DNA from 2 places in the Peribacillus sp. NPDC056705 genome. Region 2 is predicted to be linked to the other one. Evidence: predicted binding sites of a transcription regulator. Region 2 holds the regulator's gene; the other holds the start of a gene.
The links. The regulator NrdR, encoded in region 2, represses ribonucleotide reductase genes. The targets are predictions, from matches to a motif close to AACACNATATATNGTGTT.

Region 1 (11,510 bases), on a different contig from region 2:
CGGGATAGGCAAAATACCACGCCTTTTGTCCAGCAGGGCGCTTAAATCTATATCAAGAAAAAGCTTTTCCATTTCTTCACCTGTGTACCCAGCTGCTACGAAAGCTGCTATTATGGATCCTGCACTTGTACCGGCTGTTCGATGGAATATAAATCCCCGTTCTTCTAATTCCTGCAGGGCTCCCACTAAACCATAGCCTTTAATCCCGCCTCCGGAAAAAACGCCGTCAATAATCATAGCTGCCCTCCCCTAATCCGGTCTTTACATTTCTAAGCAGGATTAGAGCGATTTATGACAGTTTTTAATAGAAAATTGCCTTGATTCAGGTAAAATACTGAATTTCCGCTTTAGGGAAGAATTCCGCGATATACGCACGAATGGTCGTTTCCAGTTCTGCGGCTTCTTCTTTTTGATAAACATATTTACCAATTCCATATCGGCCCCATTTATATTTACGCTTTGTTTCGTCCAGTTCCAATTTTGTTTTCGGGTAGTTTTTTTGAATCACTTTTTTTGCTGGGCCAGTAAACCGATGCTGAATTAATTCGAAGGTCAAGTCAGGGATATCCACCCCATTCAAAGCCTCACTCAACCGTTCGAATAATTCATGGTAGCCCTCCTTCCATGCTTCATGACGATATATTGGAGCTACGATAAAACCGAGGGGATATCCTGCCCCTGCCACTTTACGTGCCGCTTCCATCCTTTCTTCGAAGCTCGAAGTTCCGGGCTCGAAATTCTTTATCACATAACGTGAATTTATACTGAAGCGAAATCTTGTTTTTCCATTATGTTCAGCATCCAACAGATGGTCGACATGATGAAATTTAGTTACGAATCTTAGAACCCCATATTCACTTTTCCCAAAATATTCTATGGCCCTTTTTAACGAATGTGTCAAATGGTCAATTCCGACGATGTCCGATGTACAGGCTGCCTCAAAACGGGTAATTTCGGGCTTTCTCTCATTTATATATTTTTCGGCTGCTTCGAAAATCTCTTCAAGATTCACATATGTCCTAATATATGGTTTTGATCCGAGTGTCGTCTGTAAATAACAATAGTGACAATGCCCCATACACCCTGTAGCAAGAGGTATGGCATATTCAGCAGATGGCTTTGAGGAATCGAATTTCAATGTTTTTCTGATTCCTACCACAAGCGTCGATTTGGCGACACGATATTTTTGCAGATCATTTTCTCCAGGTAGATCCCTAATTTGGTTATGCGATGTGGTCTCACGGATTTCAATGTTCAAATCTTCAAATTTCTTTTTTAATTCCCGGCCAAGCGGGTATTCCAGTGCCCTTGGCTCAATATATACTAACTGTGGCATAAATGGTTTCATTTCGATCTCCATTCTTTTATCGATTTGTTCATATTTTCAATCGAACTACACAATCTAATTCATAAGGATAGTTTTTCTTTATTCTGTTAGCCTCATGATTGTTTATACTTGGAAATTTAAAATGAAGGAGATGCGATATGGTTAATAAACGAGACTTCTTGACAAATGGAACGGGGAAACAAGCGATCACCGTCCAAACAGATAATAAATATCCAAATCCAAGGAATATACCTGGAGACTCGGTCGATGAATTTTCGGTATTGAAAGATGGCAACCAATATCTAGCTGAAAAGGAAATAGGGCAGCAAAATGAAAATGGTTGATTGAACGCAAAAAGAAGACCGAATTTACGAGGATTCGGTCTTCTTTTGCTATGTAACTGAACAGGCTGTTACTTGAAAAAGCCGTTAAGATAGCTTTGCAGCATACTTAACGACTTCCCTTTCATCAGCTTATAGCCCGCATTTCAATTGCGCTCCGCAATTCGTGCAAGTATTGCATCCGCCCATTTCCTGGACTTCACCTTTACGGCAGACCGGGCAAGTGTTACCCACTTCCGATCCAATTGTAACATTCGTCGAACGCAGTTCATTTATCGTATCGACCAAAACAACTTTCTTCTTAACTTCCACATCTGTCAATTCATCCATTTCAAGCTGCTCGTCCATTTGGTTTTCTTCCGCTTTGAGCGTAAGGACCTGACTGTCACGGCTTCCGTCCACATATACAGTACCGCCTTTTGCTCCGCCTTTATATAGACGTTCATATACTTTTTCAACTTGTTCGACCGTATATCCTTTTGGCGCATTGACTGTCTTACTGATCGAACTGTCAATCCAGCGCTGAATGATGCATTGAACATCAGCATGCGCTTCCGGTGCCAATTCCATAGCGGAAATGAACCATTTTGGAAGCTCTTCTGTATCGGCTTCCGGATGACGTTCCAAGTATTCCTGTACAATGTCAGCCTTCACCTCTATGAATTTACCCAGACGGCCGCTGCGGAAATACGTGAAAGAGAAATATGGTTCAAGACCTGTTGATACCCCAACCATCGTTCCTGTGCTTCCTGTAGGGGCCACTGTCAATAAATGAGAGTTACGGATGCCATGTGCAGCAACACTTTCCCTGATATCTTCCGGCATTTTTTCCATAAACCCAGTTTGGGTGAAACGTGTTCTAAGCTCATTGGTTTCTTCGTCCGTTGACCCGATCAGGAACGGGAAACTGCCTTTTTCTTGAGCAAGTTCCACGGAAGCCCTGTAAGCAGTAGTCGCAATCGTTTCAAACACCTTGTCAACCAGGATATTTCCTTCTTCAGAACCATATTCCGTTTCACAGTAAATCAACAGGTCATGCAGACCCATTACACCAAGTCCAACCCGTCGCTCGCCCAGTGCCTGTTTTTTGTTTTCATCCAAGAAATAAGGAGTTGCATCAATGACATTGTCCTGCATACGCACACCGACTTCGACGGTTTGCTTAAGTTTCTCGAAATTAACCGTTTTGCTATCTTTATCAGCCATTTCAGCCAAATTGACTGCCGCAAGGTTACATACTGAATACGGGGCCAATGGCTGTTCGCCACAAGGGTTCGTGGCAACGACCTGCTGACCGTATGCTTTGGCATTCGTCATTTCATTAGCATTATCGATAAAGAAAATTCCTGGTTCAGCAGAATATGTCGCACAAATGTTTATTAAGTTCCAAAGCTCTTTAGCTTGGATTTTACGGTAAACACGGACTTTATGACCCATTTTTTCCCATTCACGAACATCACCGACATTATGCCATTCTTCATTGTAAATGGCCATTTCTTCGGCATTATAGCTCTCTACATCAGGAAAACGCAATTCGTATTCCGCATCTTGTTCCGCAGCTTCCATAAATTCCTTAGTCAGGCAAATAGAGATATTGGCTCCAGTCAGAAAATCCGAATTATGGACACTGTACGTTCCACCTGTACGGATCTTTTCTTCTGCATCCCTAATGATTTTCTCACTGAACCCACCTTGGCCAGGAATCTCCTTATAATTGATGATCCCTTGATACATAGCCGTTTCCTGTTCCGTATGCGGCGTGAATTTCAATTTATCCGTCGCATATTTCTTGATGGCTTCATCTTTAGTGTTTTCGACTAGGTAACGCAGAATCCTTGGATTTTGCATTTTGGAAATGATGAACTCCGCAATATCAGGATGCCAATCAGCAAGCATGATCATTTGCGCGCCGCGTCTGCTGCCGCCCTGTTCAACAAGATGCGTCAGTTTCGCAATATCGTCAAGCCATGATACTGAACCCGAGGATTTTCCATTCACCCCTTTTGCCAGAGTGTTTCTTGGACGCAGTGTCGATCCGTTCGTACCCACTCCGCCGCCGCGGCTCATGATCTCCATCACTTGTTTCCTATGTTCTGAGATCCCTTCACGTGAATCCGGTACGAATGGCATTACATAGCAGTTGAAATAAGTAACGTCCGTATTGGAACCTGCACCGTATAATACTCGTCCTGCCGGGACAAAATTAAGGTTCTTTAATTCTTCATAGAATTTATTGAACCATTCCGTTCTTTTTTCTTCCGTGGTTTCCACTGATGCCAAGCCCGTTGCATTACGTTTCGCAATTTGTTCATAGTATATTTCAAGCGGCTTTTCGATTATATCCAACGGACGGTTAACAATTCCTGTCTCCACTTCTTCCGGATTATCCAATACGCCACGGAATTCTTCATCTACCAATACCTTGGCTTTTTTGGTTTCCCAATCAATTTCAACGATGTAACCGAGACCCCTTGCCGGGAATTTCGGATCTTCCTTAATCGTCAACACGACGAAATCGCCTGCCGAGAGTGTGATTTTTTCAGTATCCTTAAAAGAATAGCGGTCAAGCATGACTAGACGGGACACTCCCTTATGCGCCATTTTCATATCAGCAGTTACAGGGTGAACCTGGGGAAATAAAGAAATATCCTTATTCAACCTTTCTAGATCAACCTTTAAAGCTTCTTTTATTACAACCGACATAATTCCCTCTCCTTTATATGTTTCAAGATCCGTTCTTGCTGCCGCAAAAATCCTTATGTAGCCTTACATGTCCGTTTCGCTTAACAAGTACCCTAAATTTATCATAGCGAAACTCAAAAATCAATATATAGTGTCGCATTAAATATTTCAACTACTATATATTGTGTTTGTTTTGAATGACTTTTAATTTTGTCAAACGATAAATCAATTAATATAGTTAGCAAAAGGGAGGAAAATGTCGATTTACGATAATTTTTCATCAGATTTCAATTAATTTGGACCTTGCTTTTTCCCCATCCCTTTTAGGGCTTATCCCTGCAAGGGATACCTTATTTGGTCAAAAAATCTGAAAAAACTTTTTTCTTTTATCACTCTTATTATCCCACTTCTTCTATCTCATGAAATTCCATTCATCGCTTTCATATTTACTTTCTGCAATGGCATTCACTTCCTGCAATTGCTTTTCGGTTAGGACGTATGGCTCTAAATCGATCGAAAGTCCTTCGGCAAAACCTTTTTCAAAAGCTTCTTTCGCTTCAGGGATGGTAACCTTTCTTCCAGCAATATCATTTATGGCCACAGCTTTATTTTTTAAGTTTTTTTGCATTCTCTCTTTAACCCTGTCATTTGAGAATTTAAATACGCTAAAAAGCTTATCATCATCAAGATCAAGCAAAATGGACCCATGCTGAAGGATGACGCCTTTTTGCCTGGTTTGAGCGCTGCCAGCGACCTTCCTGCCCTCGACGACCAGTTCATACCAGCTTGGAGCATCAAAACAGACGGAAGACCTGGGCGATTTTAAAGCCTCTTTTTCCTGATTGGTTCGAGGCACGGCAAAATAAGCATCCAATCCCAGATTCCTGAACCCCATTAATATTCCTTCAGAAATGACACGATATGCTTCAGTAACGGTAGTTGGCATTCCCGGATAGGATTCTGGAACGATTACGCTATAAGTCAATTCATGCTCGTGCAGTACCGCTCGTCCTCCTGTTGGCCTGCGAACAAAACCAAGGCCCTGCCTTTTGACCTCTTCCAAATCAATTTCCGCTTCAGCCTTTTGAAAATAACCAATCGACAATGTTGCTGGATCCCAGCCGTAAAAGCGTATGATTGGCGGAATTTCACCTTTGCTTTGCCAGTTTAACAGTGCTTCGTCCAAAGCCATATTAAAACCCGGTGAACAATACCCCGAATCTATAAAACCCCATTTTTCTTTAGTCATCCTTACCCCTCGTTTCAATAGACTGTTTTTCAATCCCCCACAAAAAACTCACATGTAGTAGTTTAACAGACTTTAACACTCTAAAAAAGAACGTGCTATCAAGTCGATGAAGAATTTGATGAAAATTCTTTTTGATTATTGGGTAAAGCAATTATATAATAAGGATTGTCTGTATTCGTTAAGGTAGAAGGGAGTTTTTATGTTTGGAAATATTATATACACTGCTCATCATCTTGGGAGTGGTTATTGCGTATTCACTTTTTAATTGGTACCGCCAGCGTAAAATCGTTAAAACATTAACACAGGACGAATTTATCGCTAACTACAGAAAAGTGCAGCTAATCGATGTGCGGGAACCGAATGATTTCGATAATGGTCATATCTTAGGCGCAAGAAACATCCCTATGACTCAAATGAAAACCCGCTTGGTCGAAATTAGGCCGGACAAGCCTGTATATTTGTACGCTCAGAGCGAAATCATCAGCGGAAGAGCTGCAGCCATGCTATACAAAAAGGGCTACAGGGAACTTTTTCACCTAAAGGGCGGTTTCAAGATGTGGACCGGGAAAATCAAAGCAAAGAAATAAGACCCATATCCGCATGGGCTCTTTTAAATTAAAAAGACTTCTTGTGCATCATACGGGCTTTAGGGAATGAAAGTTAACTGTTGAACTTTAATGAACTCTTACATAAACATGAAAAAATCCCCGCCGGCAGGGCAGGGATTTTTTTTCGTGCAAGCTATCAGTCTATGCTTGATAACGCAGAACAGGTTTTCTTGCAGCAAGAGTTTCGTCAAGCCGCTTTATAACGGTTGTATGCGGAGCTTCCTGAACGATTTCCGGGGTTTCTTCCGCTTCCTTGGCAATCTGGATCATCGCATCGATGAACGCATCCAGCGTTTCTTTCGACTCGGTTTCAGTCGGTTCTATCATCATTCCTTCTTCTACGTTCAACGGGAAGTAAATGGTCGGAGGATGATAACCGAAATCCAGCAATCTTTTGGCTATATCGAGAGTCCTTACCCCTAATTTCTTTTGACGGCGTCCGCTTAATACGAATTCATGCTTACAATGACGATTATATGGTAAGTCAAAAAATGGTTCCAACCTACGCATCATATAATTGGCATTGATGACCGCATTCTCGGTGACGGCTTTAAGACCATCAGGCCCCATTGACCGAATATACGTATATGCCCTCACGTTTATCCCGAAATTACCATAATAAGGTTTTACCCTGCCGATGGATTGCGGACGATCATAATCAAGAACGAATTGCTCACCTTGTTTGACCACAAGCGGTTTAGGCAAGTAAGGAATCAAGTCCGACTTCACCCCTACAGGACCAGAACCCGGGCCGCCGCCGCCATGCGGGCCTGTGAATGTTTTATGGAGATTTAAGTGAACCACATCAAAGCCCATATCACCCGGTCGTGCTTTTGATAGAACTGCATTCAGGTTGGCTCCATCATAATAAAGCTTCCCACCTGCGTCATGGACAAGTTGGGCCATTTCCAAAATATTTTCTTCAAACAATCCCAATGTATTGGGGTTCGTCAGCATCAAGGCCGCGGTATCCGGTCCGACAACACGCTTTAAATCCTCAAGGTCGACTAACCCATTTTCATCCGACTTCACTGTAATCGTTTCAAGCCCGGCAACAGTTGCAGAGGCAGGATTCGTACCGTGTGCAGAATCAGGTACAATCACTTTAGTCCGTTCTGTATCGCCATTCGCTTCGTGAAAAGCGCGAATCATCATCAATCCAGTCCATTCACCGTGAGCACCTGCTGCAGGCTGTAATGTCACTTGGTCCATCCCGGTGATTTCCGTTAAGTGTTCCTGCAAATCAAATAATAGTCCCAATGCTCCCTGAACAGTAGCCGGATCCTGATATGGATGGATATGGGCAAAACCGTTGAAGCGCGCCACATTTTCATTTATTTTCGGATTATATTTCATCGTGCATGAACCCAGCGGATAAAAACCCGAATCCACCCCATGATTCCGCTTGGAAAGTGCTGTATAATGACGCATGATATCAAGTTCGGACACCTCAGGAAGTTCTGCCTCTTCTTCACGGATGTAGTCGGCAGGAAGGATTTCTTCGAGCGAAATAGTTGCAACATCCATTTCTGGCAGACTGTATCCGATTCGGCCGGAAGTACTGATTTCAAAAATGAGTGATTGATCTTGATTATTCATGTTGATCCCCCAATTCCTGCGCAAGTGCATCAATTTCTTCTTTAGTTCTAAGTTCAGTTACCGCGACCAGCATATGATCTTTCAGCTCAGGATAAACCGTCCCTAAATCGAAGCCGCCGATCATCCCTTTTTCAAAAAGGTTTTTATTGATTTCTGAAAACGAAGCAGGCAGTTTAATGACAAATTCATTAAATGAAGGACCGTCGAATATCACTTCCACCCCTTTTGCCATAATTGTTTTTTTCGCATAATGCGCTTTTTGAATATTTTGCACAGCCATTTCTTTGACACCCTTTTTCCCAAGCGCGGTCATTGCGACAGAAGCTGCCAAGGCATTCAAAGCTTGATTGGAACAAATGTTGGATGTGGCTTTGTCACGGCGGATGTGCTGTTCACGAGCTTGAAGGGTCAGTACAAACCCCCTTTTACCATTTTCATCCACCGTTTGACCGACGAGTCGGCCCGGAACTTTCCGAACAAGTTTATTAGTAACGGCAAAATAGCCACAATGAGGTCCCCCAAATGCCGCTGGAATGCCGAATGGCTGGGCATCCCCCGTTACGATATCTGCACCGAGTGCTCCAGGGGATGTCAAAGCTCCCAATGCAAGCGGGTTACTGGAAACGATAAACATGGACTTGACACCATGAATGATTTCCTCCATTTCTTTCAATGGCTCGATGCGGCCAAAAAAGTTCGGATATTGCACGATCACTCCTGCAATGTCATCATTCGCCAATTCCCTTAAAGCAGCTAAATCCGTCACACCGTCTTTATAAGGAATTTCGACCACTTCCACCCGTTGCCCTTTCGCATATGTCTTCACAACTTCCCTTGATTCAGGATGAACGGTTCCTGAAATGAGAATCTTCTTGCGCCGCGTCTGGCCTGAAGCAAGCATGGCTGCTTCGGCTAGCGCCGTCCCGCCATCATACATGGAGGAGTTAGCTACATCCATTCCCGTCAATTCGCATATCATCGTTTGATATTCGAAGATCGCCTGAAGCTCACCCTGTGAAATTTCTGGCTGATACGGTGTATAAGCCGTATAAAACTCAGAACGGGATAAAACATGATCGACGATGACCGGTGCGTAATGATCATAGACACCCGCACCAAGGAAGGAAGCATAGTTTTTAAGGTCCGCATTCTTGGCAGCTAGCCTTGATAATTCTTTCATTAATGCAGGTTCCGATTTAGCAGGCTTAATATAGTATTCTCCTTGAAAACGAACGCTTTCAGGGATATCATTGAAAAGTTCTTGAGCAGAAGATACCCCTATCACTTCCAGCATTTCTTGTTTATCTTGCTCTGTCATGGGTAAATAACGATGTTTCATCTAATGACCATTCCCCTCTATTTACGTGGTTTTTTATAAAAAGGTGTTTGTATGATAACGGCTTTCAAACGCTTGGAACGGATTTCCACTTCGACTTCCGCATCCAGTACCGAAAATTCCTTATCGATAATTACCAATCCCACGTTTTTCTTCAATGTGGGTGATTGGGTACCGGTCGTGACCTCACCAATGACTTTATCACCGCTGTAGATCTTATACCCATGACGCGGAATGCCACGGTCAATCATTTCAATTCCCACAAGCTTGCGGGGAGCTCCATTCTCCTTTTGCTCAGCAAGAACGGCTTTCCCGAAAAAATCCACTTCCTTATCCACTTTCACTGCAAAACCAATACCGGCTTCTATCGGGGTGATGTCCGCTGAAAGCTCCTGCCCATACAGCGGCAGCTTCGCTTCAAAACGCAGGGTATCACGAGCACCTAAACCAATCGGCTGAACCCCCTCTTCCTTTCCGGCTTCCATAATCGCCTTCCAAAGGGCAGGACCATTTTCACTGTCACTATATATCTCAAAACCATCTTCACCAGTGTATCCAGTACGGGATACCAACGTGGAGATACCGTTAATCAGGACATTTTCCTTGAACTTGAAAAATCCAATTTCACTTAAGTCAGTATTTCCCGATAGTTTTTGTAATATCTTTTCTGCAGATGGTCCTTGAAGTGCCAGCTGTGTATAGTCACTCGATACATTCGTAATTTGGACATCTTCCGTTAAATTAGCTTGAAGCCAATTGAAATCTTTTTCTGTATTCGCTGCATTGACCACAAGCAGATAGTCGTCCTCTGCCCTTTTATACACGATAAGATCATCAACCGTGCCTCCGTTTTCATAACACATGGCGGTATATTGGGCACCGCCCTGCTGCAGCTTTGATATATCATTAGTCAGCATCTTCTGTAAAAAGGAAAGGCTTCCAGGACCCTTAACATCGACTTCCCCCATATGGGAAACATCGAATAACCCCGCTTTTGTACGTACGGCTTCATGTTCGTCCTTAATACCCGAAAATTGGACAGGAAGTTCCCAGCCGCCAAAATCGATCGTTTTACCTCCGTATTCACGATAAACCTCAAATAGTGGTGTTCTTTTTAAATTGGTCAAAAAATGACCCCCTTCAGATTTTTTTAAAAAATTGATTGGCTTCATTATCAAAAGCTTCTTGTCATTTCGCATCAGGTATATCCTGATTCATGATGTGAAAAAAGCACAAAAAAGGACAGAGAAAGCCCATTTGAGCTTTTTCTCTGTCCTGAAACCTGAAAGTTTACCTATGTAATAGGTTTTCCCCTTTGGTGGCCGTCCCAAAACGGGCGGCGCTCTCCAGAGTTGCGTCCAATAAGAGTTCTTTTGCCTGAGAGATTCACTGCTAAGTTTGCTCCTTCGGCGCTACATCCGTAGTCTCTCCCCTTATCTTCACCCGCATATGAATGTTTCGCCAATGAAAGGAAGCGAAATAGCCCCAAGCATCGGTAAAACCTTTGAGCATCATGGAATGCATTCTCTGCCAATTCTCCTAAAACTTCAGAAACCGTTTGAGTGTCTCCTTCAGTAATCTTGGATAAATTAAGAGCCTATAGCCCATACTAAGAAAACGCGAACTGCAAAATAGATGTACAAAGATTCTTTGTAGCGTTTGGAAATTGAATTTTCTAAATATACTTATATCCTACCCTAAGAAACTTATCTCTGCAATATCTTTTGAAGAGAAATATTTTTCTTACTTCACATACGAAATGTTCGGGTTTTGACCCTTTATTAAGGAAATTATGATTTAAGAGGGAGTTATTTCTATGAAAATCAATATATCCTTCAATTCTGAATGGAATGACGAGCTTCTGCAAAAAATGGAAAATGACGGTCCATGGGGAAATTGGGAGCTTTATAAGTTGGCGGTTCAAATGGAGGAAAATCTTATCATCCCTGATTTTGAAGGTTTACAGGCGCCCAAGCACCTTCCGCAGTTAACCCCGCTTCCCCATCAATTGGAAGCAGCGAAGCAAGTGGTGGAAAAGATGAATGGAAAGGCCATTTTAGCTGATGAGGTGGGGCTCGGAAAAACAATTGAAGCAGGCTTGATCCTAAAAGAGTATATGATTAGGGGCCTTGTAAAAAAAGTATTGATCCTTGTTCCAGCCTCCCTTGTCACACAATGGGCTTTTGAATTGAATACCAAGTTTCATATACCTGCAGTCGTTCAGAGAAAAAGTTATGTTTGGGAATCCTGTGATGTAGTCATTTCATCCATCGATACAGCGAAACGCGCTCCACATCGAGATATCATTTTCACTCAGGAATATGACTTCATCATTATTGATGAGGCTCATAAACTTAAAAATAATAAG
Region 2 (11,510 bases):
GCCTTGTGCTTTTTCCCACATGTCATCATCATCGAAGTATTTTTCTGTATCCTGAGGATCGCGATAAGACAGTCTGAATGAATAATCCTTGATATCGAAATCTTTATATACTTCCAGAACCAGGTTCACAACGCGCTTGAACTCTTCTTTGATTTGGTCGGGACGGACGAAAATGTGCGCATCATTCAATGTCATTCCACGTACACGCTGAAGGCCTGAAAGGGCACCTGACATTTCATAGCGGTGCATCAAGCCTAGCTCGGCAATCCGAATTGGCAGTTCGCGATAGCTGTGGATACTGTTTTTATAGACCATCATGTGATGCGGACAGTTCATCGGACGCAGGACAAGCTGTTCGTTTTCCATCTCCATGGCAGGGAACATGCCGTCCTGGTAATGATCCCAGTGTCCAGATGTTTTATAAAGGTCCACGCTTCCCATTACAGGTGTGTAGACATGGTCATAGCCCAAACGTTCTTCCTTGTCCACGATGTATCTTTCGATCGTCCGACGGATGGTCGCACCTTTTGGCAACCACATCGGCAACCCTTGTCCCACTTTTTGTGAGCTCATGAACAAGTTCAATTCTTTGCCGATTTTACGATGGTCACGTTCTTTGGCTTCTTCAAGGAAACGCAGGTGTTCGGCCAAATCTTCTTTTTTATAGAAAGCCGTACCGTAAATACGTTGAAGCATTTTATTTTTGCTATCGCCTCTCCAGTATGCTCCAGCGATGCTCAATAGCTTGAACTCTTTGATTTTCCCCGTTGATGGAACATGAATTCCACGACAAAGGTCAAAGAATTCACCCTGCTCATAAAGCGTTACCTGCTGATCGGCAGGAATCGCATCGATCAACTCCAACTTATATTCGTCGCCGATTTCTTTAAAACGGGAAATCGCTTCATCACGACTCACTTCGATGCGGGAAATCTCCAAGTTTTCGTTGACGATTTTCTTCATTTCTTTTTCAATCAATGGAAGGTCTTCAGGAGTCAATGATTCCTCTAGATCCATATCATAGTAAAAGCCGCCCTCGATGACTGGACCCACTCCGAATTTAGCGTTTTTGTACAAACGTTTGATCGCTTGTGCCATCAAGTGTGCTGTACTGTGACGCAATACTTCAAGAGCATCCGCTGCGTCCTGTGTGACGATTTCGATTGTACCATCTTGTTCAATCGGACGTTTCAAATCATATAATTCACCATTGAATTTTCCGGCAATGGATTTTTTCCTTAAACCAGGACTGATGGATGCAGCGATGTCTTCAGTTGTTGTGCCTTTGGCAAACTCCTTAACCGCTCCGTCAGGAAAAGATATTTTCAGTAATTCTGACATTCAGTTTCACTCCTTCTTATTGTTCGGACAAATTACAGGTTTTTGATTCCATTACAACACAAAAAAGCCCGCCCCTGTATAAAACAGGGACGAGCTTAGTAATAAATATCATCAACCCGCGGTTCCACCCTCGTTCCAGCTTGCTTTTCACGGCAAAATGGCACTTGTAACTTGGTAACGGCAGCTTCCCGTCAGCTCATATTCGCAGAATGCCTGCTTTCCGAGCCGAAGTTTAAAGGTGGTAAGTGTTCCATGCGAATAGGAAGCTTACAGCCTGTTGGCTCCCCTCTCTGATAATCGGCGACTAGAATACCCTTGTCCTCATCATAACTTTTAGTTTTTTAATAGTATGTAGGAAATTATAATTTGTTATACGGTGAAAATCAAGGTTAATTTTCTTTTTTCCACGAAAGATCATTCAAATGCATCGAAAATGACGAAAGTGGCAAGATGGTCGCCCGTTCTTCGAAAATCCTTGAAATGGTCTGGATCAGCCCTTCTTCCTTATCATCGGTATAGATGCACAAGTTTTCAGGAGCAATCGATAAAAGCGGGGCAAGTATCACCGTATCGAGAAAAAGTGAACTTTTGGCAAGAAGCCTCCTGTCGATCATACTATTGATTTTTGGACGGTCGAGCTTGCTGAATTTCTGATCATAGAAATGAAAACCATCCCGGTTGACCAGGTGGAGCTTTCTTAATTTCGACTCCTGTCCATGCAGGCAATCACGGAGCGTGGCAATGAAATTTTGATAGTCCTGCTCCAGCTTGTATTCATCAATCGCCTTAACGACATACTTTTCCAAAGTGTGCTGAAATGATTTTAAACGGAAGGTCGTAAAAGAATCGAATGAAAAAGATACCTTTCCAGCCAAGATGCTTTGAAGTCCTTCCTCAATCGATCGTTTCTCCGTACTGAATGCTCCATCTTGATCCCTGGCTCTTTCCGCCTCGATGATCGATGATGCAATTTCAATGATGGCTTCAATTTCTTCCCGTTCCCTATAAAAAAATTTACCGACTATTATTTGCTCCAGAACAGGAATCGTCTTTTCTTCCAATAAAAAAGAATGAAATGCATCACGAAGCAGAATTAGCCATTTATCACCTGAAGACTTCGTCATATCCATATGCATGCCTTGTTGCGGAAGAAATCGAATGTATGCTTGAAATTCTGCCCCCAGTGGATGGACAGAAACGAAATTCAGTAATTTCATTGCCTCTGAATCGTTTTGAAACGAAATTTGCACTACGACATCCCCCCTTCCCCCTTGCCTCTTTGTTCATGTATATGGGGATGGGGACGTGTTTAGAAGTAGGATGAGCCTTGTAAAAGAAAAAAGTGACCTCCATTAAGAGACCACTTTCCTTCACCTTCTCCGATTCACGCCATCCAGCTTGACCGGCTCCGCTAAATATTGAATTCTTTCCATTATCCTGGCCGCCTTCACTTCTTCCTTCTCACCGCGCTGTGAAAAGGTTAGGTGGTTCTCCAGGCCATTCAGGTCAAAATTCGAAGTGAAAAACGTCGGCAGGTTTTCCAGCATCCTAAATTGCAAAATCGGACCAAAAACCTCATCGCGTCCCCAGCTCGTCATGGACTCCGCCCCAATATCATCCAGCATGAGGACAGGGGCCGTTTTCACCATCTCAATTTTTTCATTGACCGTATTATCACCTATCGATCCCTTAAGTTCCCGCAAGTAGTCAGGGACATAGACAATAAGGGAGGAAATTTGCCTTTCTGCAAGTTCATTGGCAATCGCACCTAATAAGTACGTTTTCCCAACACCGAATTTCCCATATATATATAAGCCTTTTTGCATTTTACCTGGCTCATATTCCATAATGAACGACATCGCCTTACTTAAAACACCCAAGCGTTTGTTTTCATTATCCGTTTGGGTAAAGTCCTCAATGGTCGCCTTTAAAATATCCTTCGGTACATACAGGCTGCGGATCAATTTTTCCCGTTTCCGCTTTTCATCCTCTGCCAATTTCCGCGGGCAGATTTCATAATTCAGGTTCAGGGCCTTCCCTTGAACCACCAATTTGGGATAATACCCTTGCATCATATTGATGCAGCCATTCAAGCTTGGACATTTATCACATTTATTGCTTTGTGAAGTGAACTCATAAAGCTTCCCCAAATTTTTATCAATCATTTCCTTCGTGACCGTCGAACTGTTGGCATTCAAAAATAACCGCACTTGTTCGTCTTCAAAAATCTCCTGCTTCAGCTTTTCATAACGCTGTTGAAATTGGTTTGTATTGGCCAATTTATTAAGGGATCTATTAATCTTTTCCATCGTTCATTTCACCTCCTGCTTTCCACTGCTTCCATTTCTCCTGAAGCTCGCGTTTCTGGGCATTCAATTCAGGGTGATCTGCATTCTGCTCCTGCTGTGCTTCTTCTTTCTTCTCAAGCCACTCCGGAACCACTTCTTCCCGTATCGCCTTTTTCCGGCCGCCCTTCGCAGCATTCCTGCTTCCTTGAGCCCAGTCCTGATATTTCCTATGTTCATTTTTAGCCAGTTCCATCGCCTCCACGACCGTAGAGACCTTCAGTCGTGCCCAATGGCCTGCCAGCTTTTCCACATAGCCCTTCGTGAACTTCATATCCGTTTTGAGCATGACGTATTCAATCAAGACATTGACGACACCCGGATTCAGCTTTTGATTGATCATCACTCCCTCAACCACTTTCAGATCACCGCTTGATGGCTCTGCACCGCCAGACAATTGCATCAGCCGCTCCCTCGGGGAAATCGTCTCCAAATGACGGATTAACTCTTGTTCCTGTGTTTTCGGTTCTTCTTTTTGTGTCCGTTCACGAATCGGCTGCACCCGATTGACTAGGGAAGGCATATCTGCCTGCCGTTCGATCTGATACCAGTCCCTTGCCGCCTTTCTGAGCACTTCCTCATCGATCTCATCATCCAATGAAACGGCATCCATTACTAGTTTTTGCATTTCCAGCGGATCAATGCCATATAAAAAAGCAAGTTTGGCAATCGTACTTTTTATTTTCGGAGTAAAGGCCTTTTTCGGTACGATCGAGGATTTCATCCCGGCAAATAAAAGGTCAAAATCAAATAAGTCGTCAAACCCCGATGGCTCGACGCCTTCCGTCCGATCGATGAATTGCTGCTCAGGCATCGGTTTCCATTCGTTTTTCGCTTCATCGGTTACATATAAAGAGTCCAGATGATCTGATGAGAATACTTCCGCAAAAGATTTAGTCACACCTTCATATTGATCGGTTAAGATATGATCATCACAAAAGAATCTCTTTAACCGGTTGAATTGCGCTTTGCCGATTTTTTTGTATAAGTAAATATTCAGCATTCCATCCGTGAAAAACTGCTGGGGCGAAAGCGGCGGGTTTAACTCATAGATGAATTCCTTCGTTTCATTTTTCGATTTCTTATATACATTCAACAGACCAATTCCTTCAAGTAAAAGGCGTGCTTCGTAAATATCACCTAACTTAAGGCCGATGGTATTCATTAATTGATAATGTGAGGAGATTTCCGACCATAGCCTGTTTTCCTCCAGCTCACTCCATAACGTCATATATAGGCTAATGCAAATAGGTCCAATAAGAGGTTGATATAGTCGGGTAAGTATTTTCCGATCATAATCATGAAGCAGCCCCGCAGATGAGACCAAATATGAATCCGCTGGGAGCAATTCTTGCCAATGCATTGACATCTCCATTCAAACCTTTCAAAAGATGTAGTGAAAAAAGAGCCAAAGTGAATCTTCAGCTCTACTTTCTTTCTTTATTTATTAAATCTTTCAATTCATCGATAAAGACATTGATATCTTTAAATTGTCGATAGACGGATGCGAACCTTACATAGGCAACCTCATCGACTTCCGCCAGCTTGTCCATTACCATTTCGCCGACATTGTCGCTTTTCACTTCCGATATGCCCTGGTTGCGCAGTTCTTTTTCTACATAACTGGTAATTTGCTCTAGTTCCTTCAAGGGAACCGGGCGTTTTTCGCAAGCCCTGATTAAGCCACGCAGGATTTTATCACGACTGAACTCTTCCCGTGTCCCGCCCTTTTTCACTACAATAAGCGGTGTTTCCTCCACCTTTTCAAATGTCGTGAATCGAAAACCACATGCCTCGCATTCACGGCGTCGTCGAATCGATTTACTTTCATCGACTGGCCTGGAATCGAGCACTCTTGTTCCGTTATATTGACATGATGGGCATTTCATCATTATCAGCTCCGTATTTTATGTAGGACTCCCCTATCTAAATGTTCCCCAAGGATTTACTTCTCTATCTTAATCTTATATTAAAAGGAACGGCCAGTACAAGTAAAAAGTGTAACTTCCAGCAGCAGGCACTTTTGTTCCGCCCTTGGAGCACCTTTGTCAAGGTCTTGTGCTATAAGGCAATCCATAGCTATAATGTGAAGCAGGCTGCCGATTCATTGCATTAAAAAAGAGATGCACCCATGGCATCTCTGTGTATACGTGTTTTTTATAGGGCACTTATATTGGCTTTTTTCATTTGTACAGGACCTAAACCACGTGGTAATTCTATGTTTTCACGTGTTTGCGCATTCAAAGCTTCTGCAATATAATCTGCCGCAATATTCGGATCCAAGTTACCGCATGTATAGACATCGATGCTCGCATAGCCGTGTTCTGGAAAACTGTGAATCGTTAAGTGTGATTCAGAAATGATGACAACCCCGCTGACTCCTTGTGGAGCAAATTTGTGAAAGGCAACTTCTCGTACCTCTGCACCTGATTTCAAAGCAGCATCAACAAAAATCTTTTCAATTAAATCGATATTGTTCAGTTTTTCAAAGTCACAACCCCAAAGTTCAGAAATGACATGTCTGCCCATTGTTTCCATAGTGTAAGCTGTTTCCATATTAAGCTTCCCCCTTACCATGATTTAAAAATAAGTTCTGATAACTACCACGGGGGAAAGTTAGTCCAAAGAGGTCCTAACCCTTTAAGTAGCCATCATGCAAACCGCTTTTGAAGAAGTTCACGATTCATAGTATATATTGTTTGAATTTTTTTTGCAACTCCAAATTAAAATTTTGGAAAGATAACTTTATATGCAATAGGGCTATAGCGAAGGTTCCAATGTAAGGGAAATTCTGTTTTCCGGATTTATTCAGCGCCTTAAAATAGCCAGGAATTGATGGGTCACTGCATTAAAAATAGCCCGCTAAAAAATTTTAGCAGGCTCGATTTCTTTTCTTTATTTTACTGATAGTTCGACTTGGGAAGTTTTTTTCAACTCGGATCCCACCAATTTCACAAGGTCCACTACCCGGTTGGAGTAACCCCACTCATTATCATACCATGCAAGGACTTTCACTTTCCTGTCCCCAATCATCATTGTCGTCAAACCATCGATGATTGCAGAGTGAGGATTCGTTTTGAAATCACTGGAAACTAAAGGTTCCATCGTGAATTCCATAATTCCTTTGAGTTCATTTTCTGAAGCATCGATGAAGGCTTGGTTCACTTCATCAATCGTGACATCACGGTTTAAATCCACAACAAGATCGACTAGAGATACGTTAGGTGTCGGTACGCGAATCGCCATTCCATGAAGCTTGCCTTTTAATTGCGGCAACACTAGCGAGATGGCTTTTGCAGCTCCTGTAGTCGTAGGAATCATGCTTTCCGCAGCGGCACGGGCACGTCTTAAGTCTTTATGCGGGTTATCGATATTATTTTGATCATTTGTATAAGAATGTATCGTCGTCATTAAACCGTTGTTTATGCCGAATTTTTCATCAAGCACTTTTGCAACCGGTCCAAGACAGTTGGTTGTACAAGAAGCATTGGATATGACGAAATGCTTGTCAATTTCCAGCACTTCCTCATTTACACCCATTACAATGGTAACGTCTTCATTTTTACCCGGCGCTGATAAAATAACTCTTTTTGCTCCTGCATCTAAATGAAGAGCCGCTTTAGAACGATCATTGAATTTGCCCGTAGCTTCAATTACAATATCTATGTCCAACTCTTTCCAAGGCAATAGCTTTGGATCGCGGTTATTTATTAATTTTACCCGGCGGCCATTCACTACTAGTGAATCATCTTCCGCTATAATGATACCGTCGAATTTACCATGTATCGTATCATATTTTAGTAAGTGTGCTAAAGTTTCAGCTGGATAGCTTGCATTAATGGCAACAATGTCCAAACCCTCATCTAATATGGCCTTTCGGAAAACCATTCTTCCAATTCTCCCAAACCCGTTAATCGCTATTCTTGAATTCATTGTTCGGACCCTCCAGAAAATATTAGTGTTATACTTATTACCTTCCACATGTAATTAGTATAACATAATTCAAAGGAATTGTGCTAATAAAAATGCGGATTGTGTTTATTTTTTCAACACAAAAAGAAGAAACCGGGTGGTTTCTTCTTTTTTATCATAATTATATGACATGCCAATCGCGAAGTATGGACTTCACTTGCCTCTTGGTTTCATTAATGTCCCCATTATTGTCGACAATGGCATCCGCTAAAGCCTTTTTATCGGCCAAAGGCATTTGCGAATTGATCCTGGCTAGTGCCTCCGTCTCCGAAAGACCATTCCTGTTCATTAATCGCTGCAATTGAACTTGCTCATCCACATAGATCAAAAGCGTCTTTTCCACCATGAATGTCAGCTTACTTTCGAATAGGAGCGGAATATCCATGAACACCGTTTCTTCCCCTGATGATAGTGCCTCTTCCGTTTTGAGGCGCATCCATTTCCTGACGGCTGGATGCACGATGCCATTCAATAGCAATCTCTTTTCCTGATCATTAAATATGATCGACCCGAGCTTTACGCGATCTATATTCCCATCCGGCAATAAGATATCTTCACCAAATGCCTTCACAACTTGATGATAGGCTTCTTCACCCGGCTCAACGACGGCACGGGAAGCCAGATCTGCATCGACAATCGTGAATCCGAGTTCCTGTAAATAAAGGCTGACGGTGCTTTTCCCACTGGCGATGCCCCCCGTGATTCCAATGATTTGTCCCATAAGCTCCCCCTTTTAACCATGTATCATAACTTGAATATACCGATGATAATCAACAGTACACCTGGTAGAAAGGTCAATCGCTGGACAACTTTATTATTTGAAAGCAATTTCCCGCTTTGAAGCCCGCTCCAAATGAAAATTGAACTCATAACAGCGATGCACCCTGCAAGGATAATCGGTGAAATGCCGATCATAGCCGCGCCAACTCCGGCCCCGAACGCATCCAGCGAAAGTGCAAATCCCAGAACAAGCGCTTCAACACCCGTAATCGTACCTGATTTATCAAAATCGGCATTCAATGGTTTTTGTAAAATATTAATGACTACCCCAAGTGATTTAATTTCAAAATTAAAGATGATCTTTTCATGATATCTATCATCTTTCAAATCTTTTTCAGGCTTAAAATACTGGTATACCATCCAGGCACCAAGGAAAATGAGGATGATGCCACCCGTTTTTTCAGCCGCCCCGACCGATATGAGCTGACTGATGAATTGTCCGATGACCATCGCAATACCTAAACTCAAGGCAGAACAAAACGAGATGACCGCTATTGACCTTAAGGGGATTTTCATCTTCCGCATACCGAATGTCATACCTACGCCAAATCCGTCAATACTAACTGCAAAAGCGAGAAAAATAATTTGTAGCCACATCGGAATAATACTCCTTCCCTACTCGTTGCTACCCTAGTATATGGATGGAGCCCATCCGATGTGTTTGAAAAAACATTACCTATTTTAACGGCTGGCATGACGGGCAAATATGTGTGCCGCGTCCTGCAACGACCAGTTTTTCAAGTGGCGTGCCGCATGTTTTGCAGTTCTCGCCTTTTCGTCCATAAACATTAAGTTCCAACTGAAACATGCCGATTTGCCCTTGGGAATTAATGTATGATCGAATCGTACTCCCGCCTTTTTCCACAGCTTCACCTAACGTCGCGATGATTTCTGCATGCAACGTTTTGATTTCCTGCAACGAGAGTGAAGAAGCGATTCTCTCCGGATGGATACCGGAACGGAATAACGACTCGTCTACATATATATTCCCAATCCCGACGACAACCGTTTGATCAAGGAGAACGGGCTTGATTTTCCTGTTGGTTCTTGCCAACTTGCCACTTAGCCCCTCGACAGTAAAATCTTCAGACAACGGTTCAGGCCCTAAATGCAACAGTGGCAGCCGCTCGAGTTCTTCCCCTTTGGCAAATAGATGCATCGTTCCGAATTTCCGGACATCCCTGTACCTGAGTTCACTGCCATCCGTGAAAGTGAAGATCACATGGGTATGCTTATCATACGGCTCTTCTTTTGGATGCACGCCGTATTTCCCTTCCATTCTTAAATGCGAAACCAATGAATAATCATCCAAGGTGAAAATGAGGAACTTGCCCCGACGACCTATTCCCGTAATCGTCTGTCCCCTTAAAGCATCCTGAAACTGTTCGACAGGTTCAGGCGCTTTTATGATCTTTGGCCAGAAGACTGACACTTCCTTGATTTCTTTTCCGAGCACGAGCTGCTCTAACGTTCTTCTGACTGTTTCCACTTCTGGAAGTTCTGGCATTGCAATCACCTATCTTTTATTATTTGGCATCAAACCATGTTGGCCCAAAAGCATAATCCACTTTAAGGGGCACGTTCAGTTCAATGGCATTTTCCATTTCCTCCGGAACGATCACTTTAAGGATTTCGAGTTCCTCGGGAGGCGTTTCAAAAATCAATTCATCATGCACCTGCAGAAGCATTCTCGTTTTAAGACCTTCCCGTTTCAGGCGCTTACTCATGTTTATCATGGCTAGCTTGATGATATCCGCGGCACTGCCTTGAATCGGCGTATTCATCGCTGTCCGTTCGGCAAAGCTCCTGATGTTGAAATTCCTGCTTGTTATCTCAGGTATATAGCGCCTTCTTTGCATCAGAGTCGTGCTATATCCTTTTTGACGGGCCTCATGTATGCTTTCTTCCATATATTCCTGAACACCAGGAAAGCTTCTTAAATACTTCTCGATGAACTCTCCCGCTTCTTTTCTCGTGATGCCGAGACTTTGCGATAGCCCGTAGTCACTTATACCATAAACGATTCCGAAGTTGACCGCTTTGGCATGGCGCCTCATGTTCGCCGTGACTTGGTCTGCCGGTACGTGGAATACATCCATGGCTGTCCTTGTATGGATGTCCATCCCGGCCTGGAATGCTTCCACCAATCCGCTGTCATTGGCGATATGCGCCAGGACGCGTAACTCGATCTGTGAGTAATCGGCAGCAAAAATGATCCAATCCTTTTCGGAAGGAATGAAGGCCTGCCTGATTTTCCTGCCTTCTTCCAGTCTGATCGGGATATTCTGCAGATTGGGATCTGTAGAACTTAACCGGCCGGTCTGGGTCAATGCTTGGTTGAACCGGGTGTGCACCTTGTCCGTTTTGCCATTGACCACTTTAAGCAACCCTTCAATATAAGTTGATTGCAACTTACCAAGCTGGCGATATAGCAATATCTCCTTAACGATATCATGCTTGCTCTCCAGTTTTTCCAGCACATCGGCTGAAGTCGAATAACCAGTTTTGGTTTTCTTCATGACTGGAAGCTCCAACTTTTCAAACAGGATGGCCCCGAGCTGTTTAGGTGAATTGATATTGAACGCCTCTCCAGCCAAATCAAAAATTCGGGCTTCGATGTTTCTTAAGCGAACGGCTAACTCCTGTCCCATGTTTTTCAATCTGCCTATATCCACCTTGATTCCCTGCCATTCCATATTGGCCAGAATGATCGACAGTGGCAGCTCCAGTTCCGTAAACAGGTGAAATTGCTCGAACTCTTGCAGCTTATCGATCATCGGTTCTTTCAGAGAAAGGATCGCCTTCGATTTTCTGGCGATATGCTCCCTCAATTCCGCTTCCTCAGGTATTTTGCGTTTTGCACCTTTTCCATAAAAAACATCATCTGTTTCAAGACGGGTCGTACCTTGAGTTTTCGTGATTTCAGCCACTTCGTCCACTGACTCTGCGGGATTCAGGATATAGGATGCCAAAAATACATCAAAATCGATGCCTTTTATTTGGACTCCCCGATGACGCAGTGCCACAACCGTACGCTTCGCATCGAAAACCGTTTTCTTTTTTGTTTCATCC

Region 1: ACFRAK_RS11910 (vitamin B12-dependent ribonucleotide reductase) is a predicted target of NrdR. The motif match lies at 4,522-4,539, and genes of this name have one in related genera.

Annotation. Positions count from the first base shown of each region.
Region 1 is NZ_JBHTYI010000007.1:133,764-145,273, reverse strand. It holds gene ACFRAK_RS11925 (patatin-like phospholipase family protein) at 1-237, opposite strand, end outside; gene splB (spore photoproduct lyase) at 323-1,348, opposite strand; gene ACFRAK_RS11915 (hypothetical protein) at 1,486-1,671, shown strand; gene ACFRAK_RS11910 (vitamin B12-dependent ribonucleotide reductase) at 1,801-4,371, opposite strand; gene ACFRAK_RS11905 (lipoate--protein ligase family protein) at 4,763-5,599, opposite strand; gene ACFRAK_RS11900 (rhodanese-like domain-containing protein) at 5,803-6,186, shown strand; gene gcvPB (aminomethyl-transferring glycine dehydrogenase subunit GcvPB) at 6,349-7,806, opposite strand; gene gcvPA (aminomethyl-transferring glycine dehydrogenase subunit GcvPA) at 7,799-9,145, opposite strand; gene gcvT (glycine cleavage system aminomethyltransferase GcvT) at 9,163-10,269, opposite strand; glycine riboswitch at 10,411-10,494, opposite strand; glycine riboswitch at 10,498-10,585, opposite strand; gene ACFRAK_RS11880 (DEAD/DEAH box helicase) at 10,959-11,510, shown strand, end outside.
Region 2 is NZ_JBHTYI010000002.1:329,335-340,844, reverse strand. It holds gene thrS (threonine--tRNA ligase) at 1-1,341, opposite strand, end outside; gene ytxC (sporulation protein YtxC) at 1,731-2,591, opposite strand; gene dnaI (primosomal protein DnaI) at 2,712-3,650, opposite strand; gene ACFRAK_RS04045 (replication initiation and membrane attachment family protein) at 3,637-5,049, opposite strand; gene nrdR (transcriptional regulator NrdR) at 5,114-5,575, opposite strand; gene speD (adenosylmethionine decarboxylase) at 5,844-6,224, opposite strand; gene ACFRAK_RS04030 (glyceraldehyde-3-phosphate dehydrogenase) at 6,582-7,619, opposite strand; gene coaE (dephospho-CoA kinase) at 7,780-8,379, opposite strand; gene ytaF (sporulation membrane protein YtaF) at 8,403-9,035, opposite strand; gene mutM (DNA-formamidopyrimidine glycosylase) at 9,115-9,945, opposite strand; gene polA (DNA polymerase I) at 9,965-11,510, opposite strand, start outside.